2 regions of the Pseudacidovorax sp. 1753 genome follow, and region 2 is predicted to be linked to the other one. Evidence: predicted binding sites of a transcription regulator. Region 2 holds the regulator's gene; the other holds the start of a gene.
What was found. Region 2 encodes LexA, which represses DNA repair genes until DNA is damaged. Its sites were predicted from a motif close to ACTGTATNNNNATACAGT; they were not measured.

Region 1: a site for LexA is predicted at 3,480-3,497, ahead of ABIC63_RS11560 (PA0069 family radical SAM protein). Genes of this name have one in related genera too.

Annotation. Positions count from the first base shown of each region.
Region 1 covers NZ_JBEPKY010000008.1:95,780-104,518, reverse strand. Annotated here, with positions in the region: gene ABIC63_RS11585 (multidrug effflux MFS transporter) at 1-57, shown strand, start outside; gene aroQ (type II 3-dehydroquinate dehydratase) at 107-556, opposite strand; gene ABIC63_RS11575 (PaaI family thioesterase) at 668-1,069, opposite strand; gene ABIC63_RS11570 (DM13 domain-containing protein) at 1,264-1,854, shown strand; gene ABIC63_RS11565 (TfoX/Sxy family protein) at 1,851-2,300, shown strand; gene ABIC63_RS11560 (PA0069 family radical SAM protein) at 2,325-3,434, opposite strand; gene ABIC63_RS11555 (efflux RND transporter periplasmic adaptor subunit) at 3,644-4,957, shown strand; gene ABIC63_RS11550 (efflux RND transporter permease subunit) at 4,954-8,097, shown strand; gene ABIC63_RS11545 (hypothetical protein) at 8,374-8,739, shown strand, end outside.
Region 2 covers NZ_JBEPKY010000003.1:206,898-215,636, forward strand. Annotated here, with positions in the region: gene ABIC63_RS05270 (hypothetical protein) at 1-265, shown strand, start outside; gene ABIC63_RS05275 (MFS transporter) at 308-1,477, opposite strand; gene ABIC63_RS05280 (D-2-hydroxyacid dehydrogenase family protein) at 1,474-2,481, opposite strand; gene ABIC63_RS05285 (hypothetical protein) at 2,554-2,904, opposite strand; gene lexA (transcriptional repressor LexA) at 3,035-3,727, opposite strand; gene ABIC63_RS05295 (asparaginase) at 3,847-4,782, shown strand; gene adk (adenylate kinase) at 4,856-5,512, opposite strand; gene kdsB (3-deoxy-manno-octulosonate cytidylyltransferase) at 5,631-6,377, opposite strand; gene ABIC63_RS05310 (Trm112 family protein) at 6,374-6,556, opposite strand; gene lpxK (tetraacyldisaccharide 4'-kinase) at 6,537-7,469, opposite strand; gene ABIC63_RS05320 (ExbD/TolR family protein) at 7,516-7,950, opposite strand; gene ABIC63_RS05325 (MotA/TolQ/ExbB proton channel family protein) at 8,013-8,651, opposite strand.

The DNA.
Region 1 (8,739 bases), on a different contig from region 2:
AGTACCGCCGCGGCAGCGCCGCTGCCGGTCGACGCGACGACGAAGCTGGAATCCTGAGGACGGCAGACTGGCGCGGCGGCCGCAGGCGCCCCCGTCCGTCAGTCCATCAGCTGCTGACGCGCACCAGGGCCTCGATGGCCAGCGGATAGCCCTTCACGCCCAGCCCGACGATGATGCCGCGCGCCGCGGGCGAGATGTACGAGTGGTGGCGGAAGGATTCGCGCGCATGCACGTTGGAGATGTGCAGCTCGATCAGCGGCACGCTGGCGCCCTTGATGGCGTCGTGCAGCGCGATGGAGGTGTGGGTGTAGGCGCCCGGGTTCATCACCACGCCGAGCATGCGGCCCGCGGCCACTTCGCGGCCTGCTTCGTGGATCCAGTCCAGCAACACGCCTTCGTGGTTGGACTGGCGGCATTCGATCTCCACGCCCAGCGCGGCGCCCGCCTCGGCGCACATGCGCTCCACGTCGGCCAGGGTTTCATGGCCGTACTGCGCGGGTTCGCGCGTGCCCAGCAGGTTGAGGTTGGGGCCGTTGAGGACGAGGATCTTCTTCATGCGAGGTCTCTGGGCTTTGCGCCGCGGGAAAAGGGAGCGGCATCTTAAATAAGACGGCTGACCAGCCCCTTGGCAAGCACCCCGCCTCGACGCCACCTGCGCCGCGCAGTCTCAGTGCCGGGGCCGCAACAGCTTGCCGGTGGACGACGCACGCGCCAGCAGGCGCCCGGCCTCGTCGAACAGCTCGGCCTCCAGGAAGACCACGCTGCCGCCCCAACGGATCACCCGGGCTTCGGCCTCCACGGGCGCCACGCGCACGGCCTCCAGGAAGCTGGTCTTGATCTCCAGCGAGGCCAGGCCCACGCCCCGCTCGCGCGAGAACACGGCGAAGGCCATGGCGTTGTCCAGCCAGGCGGTGACGAAGCCGCCCTGAACCACGGTGCCCTCGGTGTGGGCAAACTCGGCGCGCGGCGCGAAGCGCACCCGTGCGCGGCCTTGCGGGTCGCTGGTGAGCAGGCGCTCGAAGCCGATGGCACGAAGCAGCGGTTGGGTGTGGATTTCGATGTCGGTCATGGATCGCAGGGAGTGCAACGGCGCGCGGCGCAGCATAGCCGCCGCCTGCGACCCCGCATGTCGCCCGCTTGCCTGGCGGGCCGGAGCGGGTGCGCAGCCGGATGGTCAGGGCTCCGCAGGAGGCGTTGCATAGAATCGCCCGCCATCCGCGCGCGGCGCCACGCCGCGTCCCGCCCGCGCTTCGCCTTCCCTGCATGATTCCTCCCGTCCCGCCGCCGCGTACCGGCGCGCGCCGCCTGTCCGTCCGCCTCCTGACCCATGGCCTTGCCCTGCTTGTGGGCCTGGTGCTCGGCACGGGCCTGGGCATCTACTGGCTGCCCATCCTGATCGCACCGCCCGCGCCCAGCGATGCGCAAGTCGGCATGGTGGCCGCGCAGGCCGCCTACAAGGTGGAGATGCGCGGCGACCTGAAGGGCAACGATCTGCTGCACTGGGCCCACGGCGAACTGACGGTGGGCCCCTGGGCCATCGCCCTTCGCGGCTCGGTGGCGCCGGGCCCGGACTACCGGCTCTACCTGTCGCCGACCTTCGTGCAGAGCGCGGAGGAATTCGAACAGCACCGCAGCGAGATGGTGCAGGTCGGCCAGGTGCGCACCTTCGACAACTTCATCGTCACGCTGCCGGCCACCGTGGACATCGGCAGCCACACGACGGTGGTGATCTGGTGCGAGGCCTTCGGCAAGTTCATCGGCGCCGCCCGCTACCGCGACCCGGACGCTGTCCCCGCTGTCCCCGCTGCGGCCACGGGTGCCACGGCCGCGCCAGCGGCCCGGCAGACCCCATGACCGACCGCCCGGCCCGCTCCCGCCAACCGGGCGCGCCGGGCCGCGCGCCCAGCCTGTTCGTGCAGAGCCTGCACGAGGTGCTGGCGCCGCTGGGTCGCATCGAGGCCCGCCGGATGTTCGGCGGCCACGGCCTCTACCACGAAGGCGTGATGCTGGCGCTGGTGCTGCGGGACACGCTCTACCTCAAGGCCGACGCGATCAGCCAGGCCCAGTTCGACGCGCTGGGCCTGCCCGCCTTCAGCTACCAGCGCGAGGGGCGGCCCGCCACCCTCACCTCCTTCCGGCAGGCGCCGGAATCGATCTTCGACGATCCGGAACAGGCCCTGCACTGGGGCCGGCTCGCCTACGAGGCGGCGCTGCGCGCCCATCAGGCCAAGCCGGCCCGCGCACGTCGGACGGTGACGGCCCCCACCTCGCCGCCGCCACCCCGCAAGACCCGGCGCTGACGCGGCGCCGACGCCCGCGGCCCCTCAGAACAGGCTGCCCTGCCCCTCGGCCCCCGGCGGCCGGAACAGCGAGGTGTCCATCCCGATGCGCTCGCGGTTGAAGCCCAGCCGCGCCGTGGCCTTGGCAAAGCGCTGCGCCACCAGTTCGGCCCACAGGCCGCTGCCCTTCATGCGGCTGGCGAAGTCGGCGTCGTAGTCCTTGCCGCCACGCATATCCTGGATGCGCGCCATCACCCGTGCGGCGCGCTGTGGGTAGTGCAGCGACAGCCATTCCTTGAAGAGCGGCGCCACCTCCCAGGGCAGGCGGATGACGGTGTAGAAGGCGCTGCGGGCGCCGGCCTCCCAGGCGGCCTCCAGCACCTGCTCCAGGTCTTCGTTGAGGAAGGGGATCTGCGGCGCCACGCTCACCCCCACCGGCACGCCGGCCTCGGCCAGGGTGCGGATGGTGCGCAGCCGGCGCGCGGGCGAGGCGGCGCGCGGCTCCAGCCGCCGGGCCAGGTCGGCATCGAGCGTGGTGACGGTGACGTACACCGCAGCCAACCGCTGGGCCGCCATGGGGGCGATCAGGTCCAGGTCGCGCTCGACGCCACTGGACTTGGTGACCAACGCAAAGGGATGCCGCGCCGCCTGCAGCACCTCGATGACCGATCGGGTCAGACGCAGCTCACGCTCGATGGGCTGGTAGCAATCGGTCGCGGTACCGATGGCGACGTGCGAGGGCCGGTAGCCGCGCCGCCCCAGTTCGCCGCGCAGCACCTGCGCGATGTTGCGCTTGGCGATCAGCCGGGTCTCGAAATCCAGGCCCGGCGACAGGTCGAGGTAGCTGTGCGTGGGCCGGGCGAAGCAATAGATGCAGCCGTGCTCGCAGCCGCGGTAGGGATTGAGCGACCGGTCGAAGGAGATGTCGGGCGAGTCGTTCTCGCTGAGGGCGGAGCGGGCGTCCTCGAAGCGGACCTCGGTGGCAGGTGCGAGGCGCTCGCCTTCGGCACCCGCCTCGCCCTCCGCGGCGGGCGGAGACTCGTCCGCCCATCCGTCGTCGAAGGCGCTGCGCTCGTCGCGCGAGAAGCGATGGGCCAGGCGCGTGGCGGCGCCGCGGCCCTTGATGGCGTGAACGGGGATCAATGCGTCGGGCATGCGGCAAGGCCTGGTAACGGCAGGAGCCCATCATTCTGGATCAATACTGTATTTTTATACAGTTATTTTGAAAGTCAGGTCCTGCTGGGGTTTTCCCTCGACCGCCGTGGGACATGTGAGAACTTTGCATCCCCTATACAGAAGCCGCTTACGCTTGCGCGCTTCGCGGGCGCTGGTGGCGCCCCGCCTCCCTCCGCCAGGACCCCATCTTGAGCCGCATTCCCTCGCCGGGCGCACGCCGCGCCCTGACCTGCTTTTGTGCCGTCTCGCTCATGCTGTTGGTGGGCTGCCGCAACGGCGACGCCCAGAAGAAGGCCGCCGCGCCACCGCCGCCGCCCGAAGTGCTGGTGCAGGCCGTGCAGCCGACCACCGTGCCGCTGCGCACGGAACTGCCCGGGCGCACGGCCGCCTCCATGGTGGCCGAGGTGCGGCCCCAGGTCGGCGGCATCATCCGCGCGCGCCCCTTCGTCGAGGGCAGCACGGTCAAGGCCGGCCAGGTGCTCTACGAGATCGACGCCCGTCCCTTCGAGGCCGAGGTGCAGCGGGCCGAAGGCGCGCTGGCCAATGCGCAGGCCACGGTCGCCTCGACGCGGGCGCTGGCCGAGCGCTACCGCCAGCTGCTGCCGCAGAACGCCGTGAGCCGGCAGGAGCACGACAACGCCATCGCGGCCTACGAACAGGCGCAGGCGAACGTGAAGGTGCAGTCGGCCGCGCTCAACACCGCGCGCATCAACCTGCAGTTCACCCGGGTGACCGCGCCCATCGGCGGACGCACCAGCCGCAGCGCGGTCACGCCCGGCGCGCTGGTGTCGGCCGCGCAGGCCACGCCGCTGCTGACCATCTCGCAACTCAACCCCATCTATGTGGACATCGCGCAGTCCAGCGCCGAGATCCTGCGGCTGCGCCAGGCACTGGCCGCCGGCCGCATCAGCCGCGAGGGCGACAGCCGCAAGGTGGCGCTGATGCTGGAGGACGGCAGCCGCTATGCCCAGGAAGGCCGCATCAAGCTGGCCGAGGTGACGGTGGACCCAAGCAGTGCCTCGGTGACGCTGCGGGCCGAGTTCCCCAACCCGGACGGCCTGCTGCTGCCCGGCATGTACGTACGCGCGGTGGTCGATGAGGGCACCACGCCCCAGGGCATCGTGGTGCCGGCCTCGGCCATCCAGCGCGACCGGCGCGGCAACCCGACGGTGCGCGTGGTCGGTGATGGCGACAAGCTGGAGGTGCGGCCCGTCGTCACCGGCCGCCCGGTGGGCACCGGCTGGCTGGTGGCCGAGGGCCTGAAGGCCGGCGACCGGCTGGTGCTGGAGGGCGCGCAGAACGCGCAGGCCGGTGCGGCGGTGCGCGTCAAGATGGCGCCGGCTGGCGGTGCAGCATCGGCGGCCACAGGCGCCGCCCCCGCAGCTCAGGCTCCGGGCCGCGACGCTGCCGCCGCTGCAGGCGGCCGCCCGGACGCGGCGAGTGCTGCCGCTGCCGCGAACACGGCGAATGCCGCCAACGCCGCACCGCGCAGCAACCCATGATCTCGCGCTTCTTCATCGACCGGCCCATCTTCGCGTGGGTCATCGCCATCACGATCATGCTGGCGGGCGCGCTGGCGATCCACCTGCTGCCCGTCACGCGCTACCCGGTGGTGGCGCCGCCGGCCGTGAGCATCAACGCCTTCTACCCCGGCGCCAGCGCGCAGACGGTGGAGAACAGCGTCACCCAGGTCATCGAGCAACAGCTCACCGGCCTGGACGGCTACCTCTACATGTCGGCCCGCAGCGACTCGACGGGCCGCGTCTCCATCTTCGTGAGCTTCGAGCCCGGCACCAATCCCGACACCGCGCAGGTGCAGGTGCAGAACCGCGTGCAGCAGGCCCTGCCCCGGCTGCCGCAGCAGGTGCAGGACCAGGGTGTCACGGTGCGCAAGGCCGGCGTGGCGCCCGACCTGATCGTCACGCTCTACGACAAGACCGGCCAGCTCTCGCCCGGCGACATCGCCGACTTCCTGGTGAGCGACCTGCAGGACCCGATCAGCCGCATCGACGGCATCGGCGAGGTGTCGGTGATCGGCGGCCAGTACGCCATGCGCATCTGGCTGGACCCGCACAAGCTGCGCGGCTTCTCGATGACGCCGGGCGACGTGCAGACGGCCATCGTGCAGCAGAACGTGCAACTGGCCGCCGGCTCGGTGGGCGCGGCGCCCGCGGTGGAGGGCCAGAACTTCAGCGCCGTGCTCACGGCGCAATCGCGCTTTCGCACGCCCGACGAGTTCCGCAACATCCTGCTGCGCACCAACCGCGACGGCTCGCTGGTGCGCCTGTCGGACGTGGCGCGGGTGGAGATCGGCTCGGAGAACTACAACTTCACCGGCCGCTACAACGGCTACCCGGCCTCGGGCGTGGTGGTGCGCCTGGCGCCCACGGCCAATGCGCTGGAGGCCATCGCCGGCGTGAAGACCGCCGTCGACAAGATGCGCGACCAGTTCCCGCCCGGCGTGGACGTGTCCTATCCGCTGGACACCACGCCCTTCGTCGAGCGCGCCATCAAGGACGTGATCAAGACACTCGTCGAAGGCATCGTGCTGGTGGTGCTGGTGATGTTCCTGTTCCTGCAGAACTGGCGCGCCACGCTGATCCCGGCCATCGCCGTGCCGGTGGTCCTGCTGGGCACCTTCGGCGTGCTGGCGGTGGCGGGCTTCACCATCAACATGCTCACGATGTTCGGCATGGTACTGGCCATCGGCCTGCTGGTGGACGACGCCATCGTGGTGGTGGAGAACGTCGAACGGATCATGGAAGAGGAGCACCTCTCGCCCAAGGAGGCCACGCGCAAGTCCATGGGCGAGATCACCGGCGCGCTGATCGGCATCGGCGTGGTGCTGTCGGCGGTGTTCCTGCCCATGGCCTTCTTCGGCGGCGCCACCGGCATCATCTACCGGCAGTTCTCGATCACCATCGTCTCGGCCATGGTGCTGTCGGTGCTGGTAGCGCTGGTGCTCACGCCCGCACTGTGCGCCACGCTGCTCAAGCAGCATGCCGGCGATGCGCCCAAGCCCAAGCGCACCACCGGCTTCTTCGGCGCCTTCAACCGCTTCTTCGACCGCAGCATGGACACCTACGAAGGTAGCCTGCGCAAGCGGCTGCCCCGGCGCTGGCTGTTCATGGCGATCTATGCGGTGATCTGCGCCGGCATGGCCGTGATGTTCATGCGCACGCCCACCGGCTTCCTGCCCGACGAGGATCAGGGGCGCCTGTTCGTGCAGTACAACCTGCCCGGTGGGGCTACGCTGGATCAGACCCGCGAGGTGGCCGAGCGGGTGAGCCGCTACTTCACCGAGAACGAGAAGGACACGGTCGACGGCGTGTTCGTGTCGCCCGGCTTCACCAGCGCCGGCGCCGGTCAGAACCAGGGCCAGGGCTTCATCGCCCTCAAGGACTGGGAGCAGCGCCCCGGCCGCGAGAACACCGCCTTCGCGGTGCTGGAGCGCGCCGGCAAGGCCTTCGCCGGCGACCGGCAGGCACGCATCTTCATGAGCGCGCCGCCGGCCGTCTCGGGCCTGGGCAACTCGGCCGGCTTCGACCTGCAGCTGCAGAACACCAGCGCCATGGACTACGAGCGCTTCCGCGGCATCCGCGACCAGCTGCTGGCCAAGGCCCGGCAGGACCCGCTGCTCACGCAGGTGCGCTTCCAGGGCCAGGAGGACCAGACCACGCTGCAGGTGGACATCGACCGCGCCAAGGCCGGCTCGCTGGGCATCACGCAGACCGACGTGAACTCGCTGCTGTCCATCACCTTCGGCGGCGCCTACGTCAACGACTTCATCGACCGCAACCGCGTCAAGCGCGTGTACCTGCAGGCCGATGCGCCCTTCCGCATGACGCCCGAGGACATCGGCATCTGGAGCCTGCGCACCAGCACCGGCGCCATGGCGCCCTTCGCCAGCGTCGCCACGCCGCGCTGGAGCTATGGCCCGATGGCGCTCACCCGTTACAACGGCCTGCCCTCCTTCAACATCCAGGGCCAGGCCGTGCGCGGCGAAAGCTCGGGCGCGGCGCTCACGCGCATGGAGCAGCTGGTGGCCGAACTGCCGCAGGGCGTCAGCTATGCATGGACGGGCCTCTCCTACCAGGAGAAGCTGGCCTCGGGCCAGGCCCTGTCGCTGTACCTGATCTCGCTGCTGGTGGTCTTTCTGGCGCTGGCAGCGCTGTACGAAAGCTGGACCATCCCCGTCTCGGTGCTGCTGGTGGTGCCGCTGGGCATCGTGGGCGCGCTGGTGGCGGCCAACCTGCGCGGCATGGACAACGACATCTTCTTCCAGGTCGGCCTGCTCACCACCATGGGCCTGGCGGCCAAGAACGCGATCCTGATCGTGGAGTTCGCGGCCGAGGGCGAGCGGCGCGGCCTCTCGACCTGGGACGCGGTGATCCAGGGCGCCAAGCTGCGGCTGCGGCCCATCCTGATGACCTCGCTGGCCTTCGTGGCCGGTGTGGTGCCCCTGGCCATCGCCACCGGCGCGGGCTCGGGCAGCCAGAACGCCATCGGCACCGGCGTGATCGGCGGCATGATCACCGGCACCGTGCTGGCGATCTTCTATGTGCCGCTGTTCTATCTGCTGGTGCGGTCCATCGGGCGCAGGCGGCGCGAGGCGCAGGCCGCGCAGCACGCGGCGGCCTGAACCGCCCGCCTGCCCCGGCCGCCTTCGCAGCGCGCCGGGGCCGCTCGCGAACCGTTCTCGCCGACAAAGAAAGTAAGCCCGATGGGCCGCCCCTGCGCCGCCCCCACCGGACGAGGGTTGCGACGGCCCCCTGCGCATAGCGCGCCGATGTCCTACGCATAGTTGCACTCGTTGTGGCAAACCGCGTCCATGTTGGCTGACCGCGGCCCCCGTACCCTCCTCCTACGCCCACGTGCGCGCAACCATGTGCCACGCTTGCGCCTTCTCGCTGGGGTGGTGCCCGCTGCCACTTTGTGGCTGGCAGGCTGCCAAGGCACGGACGACCTGAGCCACACCGGCTGCCTGCCACTGCGCGTGCCGGCCGCGGTGGTGCTGCAGCGGGAGACCGGCCTCTACCGCATCGGGGATGCCGAGGTACCGGTGCTGTCGGACCATCCGCGCGATATGCGCAATGACGTCTCCCAACGCAGAAGCCTCGTGCGCACGGTTCTGCCCGGCACTCGCGTGACCATCGAGCGCCTGACGCAGCGTTGGGGCTTCGACTCCGGCAAGGGCCGCATCAGCGCCTTCGGCACGCTGCCGAGCGGCGAGCGCTTCGAGTACGGCTGGGGCGCCGGCAGCGTCATCGGCCCGGCGCCCTGG
Region 2 (8,739 bases):
TCCTGTCGTGTCAGGGCCGCCTCCCGGCACGATCGACTTCGACCTTTCAGACCTGGAAGCGTCGTCCATCGACACCATCCCCAAGGCGCTGAAGGGTCGCACGCTCCCCGCCGAGCCGGCGCCACCCGCCGCACACGAAGCCGATCCGGCGCTGACCGTGCCGAACGATTTCGACCCGGTGCCGCCGGACTTCCAGCTCTTCGATCCGGAACTCGAGGACAGCATCCGGCCGGGCGCGTCCATCAAGAAGCCGCCGACACCTTGAGCCTGGGTCGGCTGGGTCGGCCGGTCGCCCGCCCGCCGTGTCTCAGGCGGTAGCGCGGCCGCGTCGGCCCAGATTCAGGCTCAGCAGCATGGCGGCCACCAGGCACGCCAAGCCGCACCAGTTCATCCACGAAGACGTGCCGCGGGCGAGCAGCCAGCCCCCCAGCCCTGCGCCTGCCGCCTGACCCATGTACATCGCGGAACTGTTGAGCGCGATGGACGCAGAGGCCAGCGTGGGCGCCAGCCCCACCAGCCTGGCCTGCTGCGACGAGTTGGCGGCGAAGCAGCCCAGGCCCCAGGGCAGCAGGACGGCCGTCAGCGCCGTCCAGCCCAAGGCCAGGCCCAAAGGCCACAACAGCAGGCTGACGCTGATCAGCGCCATCGCGAGCATCGCCATCCCGGCACTGCCCAACCGGTCCATGTAGCGCGTGGCCAGCAGATTGCCCACCACGCCGCACAGGCCAATCCATAACCAGATCAGGCTGAGTTCGCCTGGGCCCGCGTGCAGTCGCTGGACGAGCAGCGGCCCGAAATAGCTGAAGAGCACGAACTGCCCCGCTGCCTGAAGCAGCGTGATGCCCACGACGGGCATCAGGATCGGATGACGCAGCACCTGCAACCAGCCTTCGCGCGAAAGCGGGGCAGGCTTGACCCCGGCCGGCATGGTGCGCCAGACCCACAGGGCGCCAATCGCCGTCAGGGCGGCGATGACGCCGAAGGCCGCGCGCCAGCCCCAATGCCCGCCGAGGTAGGCGGCCATCGGCAATCCGAGCACCGAGGCCAGGGACCATCCCAGGAAGATGAAGGCCACGGCCGCTGCGCGCCTGTGCGGTGGCACCAGCATGCCTACGCAAGCGGCCGCCTGGGGGGTGAAGACCGCGGGCGCGACCAGCGTGGCCATGCGGACAGGTAGCAGGGCGCCCAGCGTCGGCATCAGCGCAGACGCCAGGTGTCCAAGGGCAAACCAGGCCAGCGAGACGGCGAGGAGACGGCGTCTGTCCCAGCCCGCCACCAGGCCGGCCAGCAGCGGGGCGCCGACACACACCACCAATGCGCCGGCGGTAATCAACTGCCCCACCGCGGCGATGGAGGTCGAAAACGAAGCGGCCAACTCGGGCAGCGTGCCCGGCACCACCATCACGCCCGTGCCGATGGCGAAATTGCCGAAGAGCAAGGCCCACAGCGCCCCAGGCCAGGGCGCCTCGCGCCTCACCGGCGCACCTGCAGCGCCCCGGGATTGACGATGTTCGTGGGATTGCCGCGGATGAAGCTCACGACGTTGTCGAAGGCCTGGCCGAAGTAGAGCTCATAGCTCTCCTGCTCGACGTAGCCAATGTGCGGCGTGCAGATGCAGTTCTCGAGGCGCAGCAGCGCATGGCCTTGAAGGGGCGGTTCACTCTCGAAGACGTCGATGGCCGCCATGCCCGGCCGTCCACGGTTGAGTGCAGCGAGCAGGGCGTCGGACTCGACGAGTTCAGCCCGGCTGGTGTTGACGAACAGCGACGTCGGCTTCATGCGGGACAGATCCTCCAGCCTCACCAGACCGCGCGTGTCGTCATTCAGCCGAAGGTGCAGGGTGAGCACATCCGCCATCTCGAAGAGCGCCTCGCGGCTGGGCGCCGTCTGGAAGCCGTCGTTGCGTGCGCGCTCGCAGCTCGCGTCACGGCCCCAGATCACAACCTGCATGCCAAAGGCCTGTCCGTACCGCGCCACCAATTGGCCGATGCGGCCATAGCCCCAGATGCCGAGCGTCTTGCCCTTGAGCACGGAGCCCAGGCCGAAATTGGGCGGCATCGACGCGGACTTGAGCCCGGACTGCTGCCACGCGCCGTGCTTGAGGTTGCTGATGTATTGCGGCAGGCGGCGCGTGGCCGCCATGATCAGTGCCCATGTGAGTTCGGCCGGTGCCAGGGGAGAGCCGGTGCCTTCGGCCACGGCCACGCCGTACTCGGTACATGCATTCACGTCCACATGACCACCCACGCGGCCCGTCTGCGAGATCAGCTTGAGGCGTGGCAGCTTCTCGACGAGCTGGCGGGAGATCTGGGTGCGCTCGCGGATCAGCACGATCACGTCCGCGTCCCGCAGCCTGACCGACAACTGCCCGATGCCCTTGACCGTGTTGGTGTAGACCTTGGCGGTGTAGGCGTCCAGCTTGGAGGCGCAGCGCAGCTTGCGTACGGCGTCCTGGTAGTCGTCGAGAATCACGATGTTCATGGCCGCCCATTTTGCCTCCGGCTCCGGCGGTCTTCCGCTCGTCCTCGAAAGGAGAGCGTCTGTCGCGCGACGTCAGTGCAGCGTGCTGCCAGATGGCCGGGCGGCTTCGCGCAATTCCTTCTCGACGAGGCGGTCGAGTTCGGCGCAGACGTCGGCCATGCGGCCGGCAATCACCAGTCTCGAACCGTGGGAGCGCGGCTCTCCCGACTCCACCACCCGCACGACGCGCAGCGGGGGGCGCTCGGCTGCATCGCGCCGGCTGCTTGCGGCATGCCGCATCTCCCGGCCGGGGCGAGGGCGGACATTCACATAATGCAGCTCCGTTGCATTGAGTCCACTGCTGCGGCGGGCATCGGCGTGGCGGGCAACCCAGGACTGGATCGGGGCGAAAAGACTGGACAAGGCGAGCAGAGCGGTTCCCATGTTGAACTCCTGAGGATCGGAAGGGGTTTGGACACAGGCAGGATTGAGAAGCGAAGCCGACGCACCAGGGTGATGGCCATCCGGCCATACGCCCGCCACCTGGCGCGGCAGCAGCAAATGACGGTGGGGGCTACATCAGCATCGTGTTGCGGATCAGGCCGACGGCCAGGCCTTCGATCTCGAACGGCTCGCCGGGCTGGACGATGATGGTGGGGTAGTCGGGGTTCTCGGCATGAAGTTCGACCACGTCCTTGAGCCGCTTGAGCCGCTTGACGGTGACCTCGTCGCCCAGCCGGGCCACCACGATCTGGCCGTTGCGTGCCTCGCGGGTGCTTTGCACTGCAAGCAGGTCGCCGTCCATGATGCCGGCGTCGCGCATCGACATGCCGCGCACCTTGAGCAGGTAGTCGGGGCGATGCTGGAACAGCGTGCTTTCGACGTAATAGGTCTGGTCGACATGTTCCTGCGCCAGGATGGGGGCACCAGCTGCGACGCGGCCGATGAGCGGGAGGGACAGCTGCGACAGGCCAGGAATGGGCAGCGAGAACTGCGGCGTGCGGCTCTCCTGCAGGTTGCGCAGCGCCTCGCTCTTGAGCCGGATGCCACGCGAGGTGCCGCTCACCAGCTCGATGACGCCCTTTCGCGCGAGGGCCTGCAGGTGCTCTTCGGCAGCATTGGCGGACTTGAAGCCCAACTCGGCAGCAATCTCGGCGCGTGTCGGCGGCGCGCCCGTGCGAGCCATGGTGGCGCGGATCAACTCGAGAATCTGCTGCTGTCGGGCGGTAAGCTTGACCGACGCGGTGGGAGTGGGCACTTTGAGCATGTGTCTGCGGCTCCAGCGGTTGATGCACATACTGTGTGCATATCCAGTGTCTGTATTTTTAACCAGTTTTCAAACCGTTGACAAGTCCTCATCTCACCCCCGCCCATCCCTCCCGCGTCGTGGTGCTCGGCACCGGAGGCACGATTGCCGGACGTGCGGCGATTGCTGGCGACAACCTCGGCTACGTGGCCGGACAGGTGGAGGTCGGCGAGCTCCTCGCGGACGTGCCGATTCCTGAAGGCATCACCTGGGCCGCCGAACAGGTGTGCAACCTCGACAGCAAGGACATGTCGCATGCGCACTGGCGGGCGCTGGCCTCCCGGTGCCAGCAACTGCTCGATGACCCAGGCGTGCGCGGCATCGTCATCACCCATGGCACGGACACGCTGGAAGAGACGGCGTTCTTCCTCGGCGAGGTGCTGATGGCGCACAAGCCTGTGGTGCTCACCTGCGCCATGAGGCCGGCGAGCTCCGCCGCCCCGGATGGCCCGCAGAACCTGCGAGACGCCTTGGCCGTGGCGGTGGCCGAACGCGCGCGGGGTGTGCTTGCGGTCTGCGCCGGCACCATCCATCGCGCCCGGCAGGTGCGCAAGGTGCACACTTATCGGCTCGATGCCTTTTCCTCGGGCGAAAGCGGACCGGTCGGCTTCGTGGAGGAGGGGCGCATTCGGCGCGTCTGTGCGTGGCCCGAGGTGCTGGCCCCGAGGCTTTCCGCCCAGCGGCTGCCTGCCGCCGATCTCTGGCCTTCGGTGCAGATCATCACCAGTCATGCAGGGGCCGACACGGCATTGGTCGATGCGCTTGTCCAGGCCGGCGGCGTGGATGGCATCGTGGTGGCGGCGACTGGCAATGGCACAGTCCACGAGAGCCTCCAGGAGGCGCTCGCGAAGGCGCAGGCTGCGGGAATCGCCGTGGTACGTGCCACCCGCTGTGCGGACGGGGCGGTGCTGTCGAGTGGCGAGGATCGTTGTCCCCATGCCTTCGACCTGTCCCCGGTGAAGGCGCGCATCTCGCTGATGCTCCATCTGATGGACAGCCGCCATCGACCTGCATGAAGCAAAAAGGCCGGGCCTTGCGGCCGGCCTTTGGCGTGGGAATGCCGAGGGCGTAAGCCCCGGGGCGTGAGGGTCAGCCCTCGAGCGCAGCCATCGCGCGGCGTGTGATCTCGTCGACCGTGCCCACGCCGCTGATCGCGCGGTACTTGGGCGCGTTGACGGGGTCCTGCTCGGCCCACTTCGCGTAGTAGTCCACCAGCGGGCGCGTCTGCTGGCTGTAGACGTCGAGACGCTTGCGCACCGTCTCTTCCTTGTCGTCCTCGCGCTGGATCAGGTCTTCGCCGCTCACGTCGTCTTTGCCTTCGACCTTTGGCGGGTTGAAGCGCACGTGATAGGTACGGCCGGAGGCCGGGTGCGAGCGCCGACCGCTCATGCGTTCGATGATGTCGGAGAAGGGGACGTCGATCTCCAGCACATAGTCCAGCTTGACGCCGGCCGCCTTCATCGCATCGGCCTGGGGAATGGTGCGCGGAAAGCCATCGAACAGGAAGCCATTGGCGCAGTCGGGCAGTGCGATACGTTCCTTGACGAGGTTGATGATGAGGTCATCGCTCACCAGCGCCCCGGCGTCCATCACGGTCTTGGCCTGGAGTCCGAGCGGCGTGCCCGCCTTCACGGCGGCGCGCAGCATGTCACCGGTGGAGATCTGGGGAATGCCGAACTTCTGGCAGATGAAGGTGGCCTGTGTGCCTTTGCCGGCGCCCGGCGCGCCCAACAGGATGAGTCTCATGGTGTCCTCGGAAGCTTTTTATGGAAATCGTGTGGGCGAGCAGTGCCGGCTCCTCCGGGCGCGCCATCCCGGCGAGGATAGCATGCGCCCCCCGCACCGATGGGCGTCCGCCACCCCTTCAGAAATGCAGGCGCACGCGGGCCAGATCCTCGGGCGTGTCGACACCCGTGCCCGGTGCGTGCGGGGTCACGTGCACGGCGATGCGATGGCCATGCCACAGCACCCGAAGCTGTTCGAGCGATTCGACGCGCTCCAGCGGTGAAGCTGCCAAGCCCGGGAAGCTGCGCAGGAAGCCGGCGCGGTAGGCGTAGATGCCGATGTGGCGAAGCGCCGGGTGGTCCGCGGAAAGCCTGGGCGGCAACCCGCCGTCGCGCCAGAAGGGCAGGGGAGAACGGCTGAAGTAGAGCGCCTGCCCTGCCGCGTCGAGCACCACCTTCACGACGTTGGGGTTGACGAAGTCGGCCTCGTCCTCGATGGCGTGCGCCGCCGTGCCCATGGGCGTGTCCGGGCGGGCGGCCAGCGACTGGGCGACGGCGTCGATCAGGGTCGGGTCGATGAGCGGCTCGTCGCCCTGGACATTGACCACGATGGTGTCGTCGGCCAACCCGAGCAGGGTGCAGGCCTCGGCCAGGCGGTCACTGCCGCTGGGATGGTCGGCGCGGGTGAGCAGGGCCTGCACACCAGCTGCCTCGCAGGCCTGTACGATGCGCGGATCGTCGCAGGCCACGCACACGGTGCTGGCGCCCGAACGTGCGGCTTGCTGCGCCACTCGCACCACCATCGGGAGGCCGCCGATATCCGCCAGGGGTTTATCGGGCAGGCGCGTCGACTTCATGCGCGCCGGAATCAGGACGGTGAAGCTCACAGGCCGAGTTCTTCGTCCGTGAGCGGGCGCGCCTCGTTTTCGAGCATCACAGGAATGCCATCGCGCACCGGGTAGGCGAGGCGTGCACTGCGCGACCACAGTTCCTGACGCGCGGCGTCCCATTGCAGCGGTCCCTTGGTGACCGGGCAGACCAGCAGTTCAAGCAGCTTCGGATCCATCGAGGGATGATAGCCGCGCGTCGAGGGCCTCGAAGAAGGCCGGCTCGATGGAGAACTCCAGCGGCACGGCCAGCGCCGAGGGCGCGCGTGTCCAGAGTTTGGCCGCATCCTTTTCCGTGCAGAGCAGCTGCACGCCCTCGGGCGGTGCCCAGTCCGTGTAGTCATGGTGATCCGGCAGCGCGATGCAGCGCTGCAGTCGCAGGCCCCGCGCCCGCAGCATGTCGAAGAAACGCTGGGGCTGGGCGATGCCCGCGACTGCCACCAGATCGTCCCGCGCCGCCAGTTCGGGCAGGAGCACGGGCTGCTTCCGCTGGTCAAGCGCGTGCGCTGCCAGCGCCCGATGTCCGCGGAAGCCCGCGAAGGCCGGTTGCTCGCCGGTGTGCAGCACCAGATCGCACTGGCGCGGCCAGGGCTCGCGCAGCGGGCCTGCCGGCAGCAGCCAGCCGTTGCCGACGCCGCGGTCGTCGAACACGCAGATCTCCACATCGCGTGCCAGCGGCAGGTGCTGCAGACCATCGTCGGCGACGATGAGGCGGGTGTCCGGATGCAGCGCCAGGAGCCGGCGCCCGGCGGCCACCCGGTCGGCATCGACCACCACGGGCGCGCCAGTCGCGCGATGAATCAGCAGAGGTTCGTCCCCCACGTCGCGCGGATCGCTGTCGGCGTGGACGACCTGCCCCTCCCGCGTGCGCCGCCCATGTCCTCGGGAGATGACGCCAACCGGCCAGCCCTGGGCCCGCGCATGCCGGACCAGCGACACCACCACGGGTGTCTTGCCTGCGCCGCCTGCCACCACGTTGCCGACCACGACAACGGGCACGGGCAGCCGGTGCACCGTACGCCAGCCACGGGCATACGCCTGCCGCCGAACGGCTGCAAGCAGGCCGAAGAGCCACGCCAGCGGCCGGAGCATCCAGGCCCGTGCGCCGCGGCGCTCCCAGACGTCGGCCGTCAGCACGTCAGCGGGCCGCCTTGCCCGAGGTCTGCGTCGCAAAGGTGATCTGCATCAGCCCCGCACGCCGCGCCGCCTCCATCACGGTGATGACCGACTGATGGGCGGCGGCGGCATCTGCGCTGATGATGAGGATCGGCGCCGGAGCGCCGGCGTCGACCTTGGCGAGCGGCGCGAGGGCGCTGGCCAGGGCCTCCACGCTGCGGTCCGGCAGTGCCTGCCGGTCGACGGCATACCGGCCGTCCGCCGCCACCGCCACCACGATCTCGCGCGGGCGGGTGGTGGCCGTCTCGGCGTCGGCCGTGGGCAGTCGGACTTCCATCTCGGTGAAGCGGTTGTAGGTGGTCGACAGCATCAGAAAGATCAGGATCACCAGCAGCACGTCGATGAAGGGGATCAGGTTGATCTCCGGCTCGTCGCGTGACGCGGCCCGCAGTTGAATTCGTCCGCTGCGGCGACTCCCCGGCGCGGAGGCGGGGCGGGCGCCCCCCGGCAGGGGCGCGCTCATGGGCGGGGGGCCGCCCGCAACCCGGCCAAGTGTTGGGCGAAGCGCTCGCCGGCCAGTTCGAGGTGCAGCAGATAGCCGTCGACGCGGCTGCGGAAGTAGCGCCAGAAGATCAGCGTGGGCACCGCCACGATCAGGCCGAAGGCCGTGTTGTAGAGCGCGATGGAGATGCCGTGCGCCAGTTGCGCCGGATTGCCGGCCGCGCCGGTTCCCGGTGCCTGCGAGCCGAAGATCTCGATCATGCCGATGACGGTGCCCAGCAGGCCGAGCAGTGGCGCCGCCGAGGCAATGGTGGCGAGCGCCGGCAGATAGCGTTCGAGCCGGTGGGCGATCGCCCGGCCCGAGGTCTCCATGGCCGTGCGCGCTTCATCCGCCGGATGGCCCGCGCCGGCCTGGGCGGCACGGAAGCCGCTGGCGAGCATCTCGCCCAGCGCCGAATTCCTTTCCAGCTTGGCGATCACGTCGGCGGGAGGAATGCCGTCCTGGGAAACGGCGATGGCCTCGTTGAGCAACTGCGGTGGAAGCACCTTGGCCGCCTTGAGGCTGACGAAGCGCTCGATGACGAGCGCAGTGGCGATGATCGAGCACAAAAGCAGCGGCACGATGGGCCAGCCTGCGGCGACTAAGATCGAAAACAAGGTTCCTCCTGCGTGGTCGCGAAGCGCTGCCCAACAGCCGAAAATTATGACCGAATGTTTCTCGCGACCCGGGGCGTCTGCGCTGCAG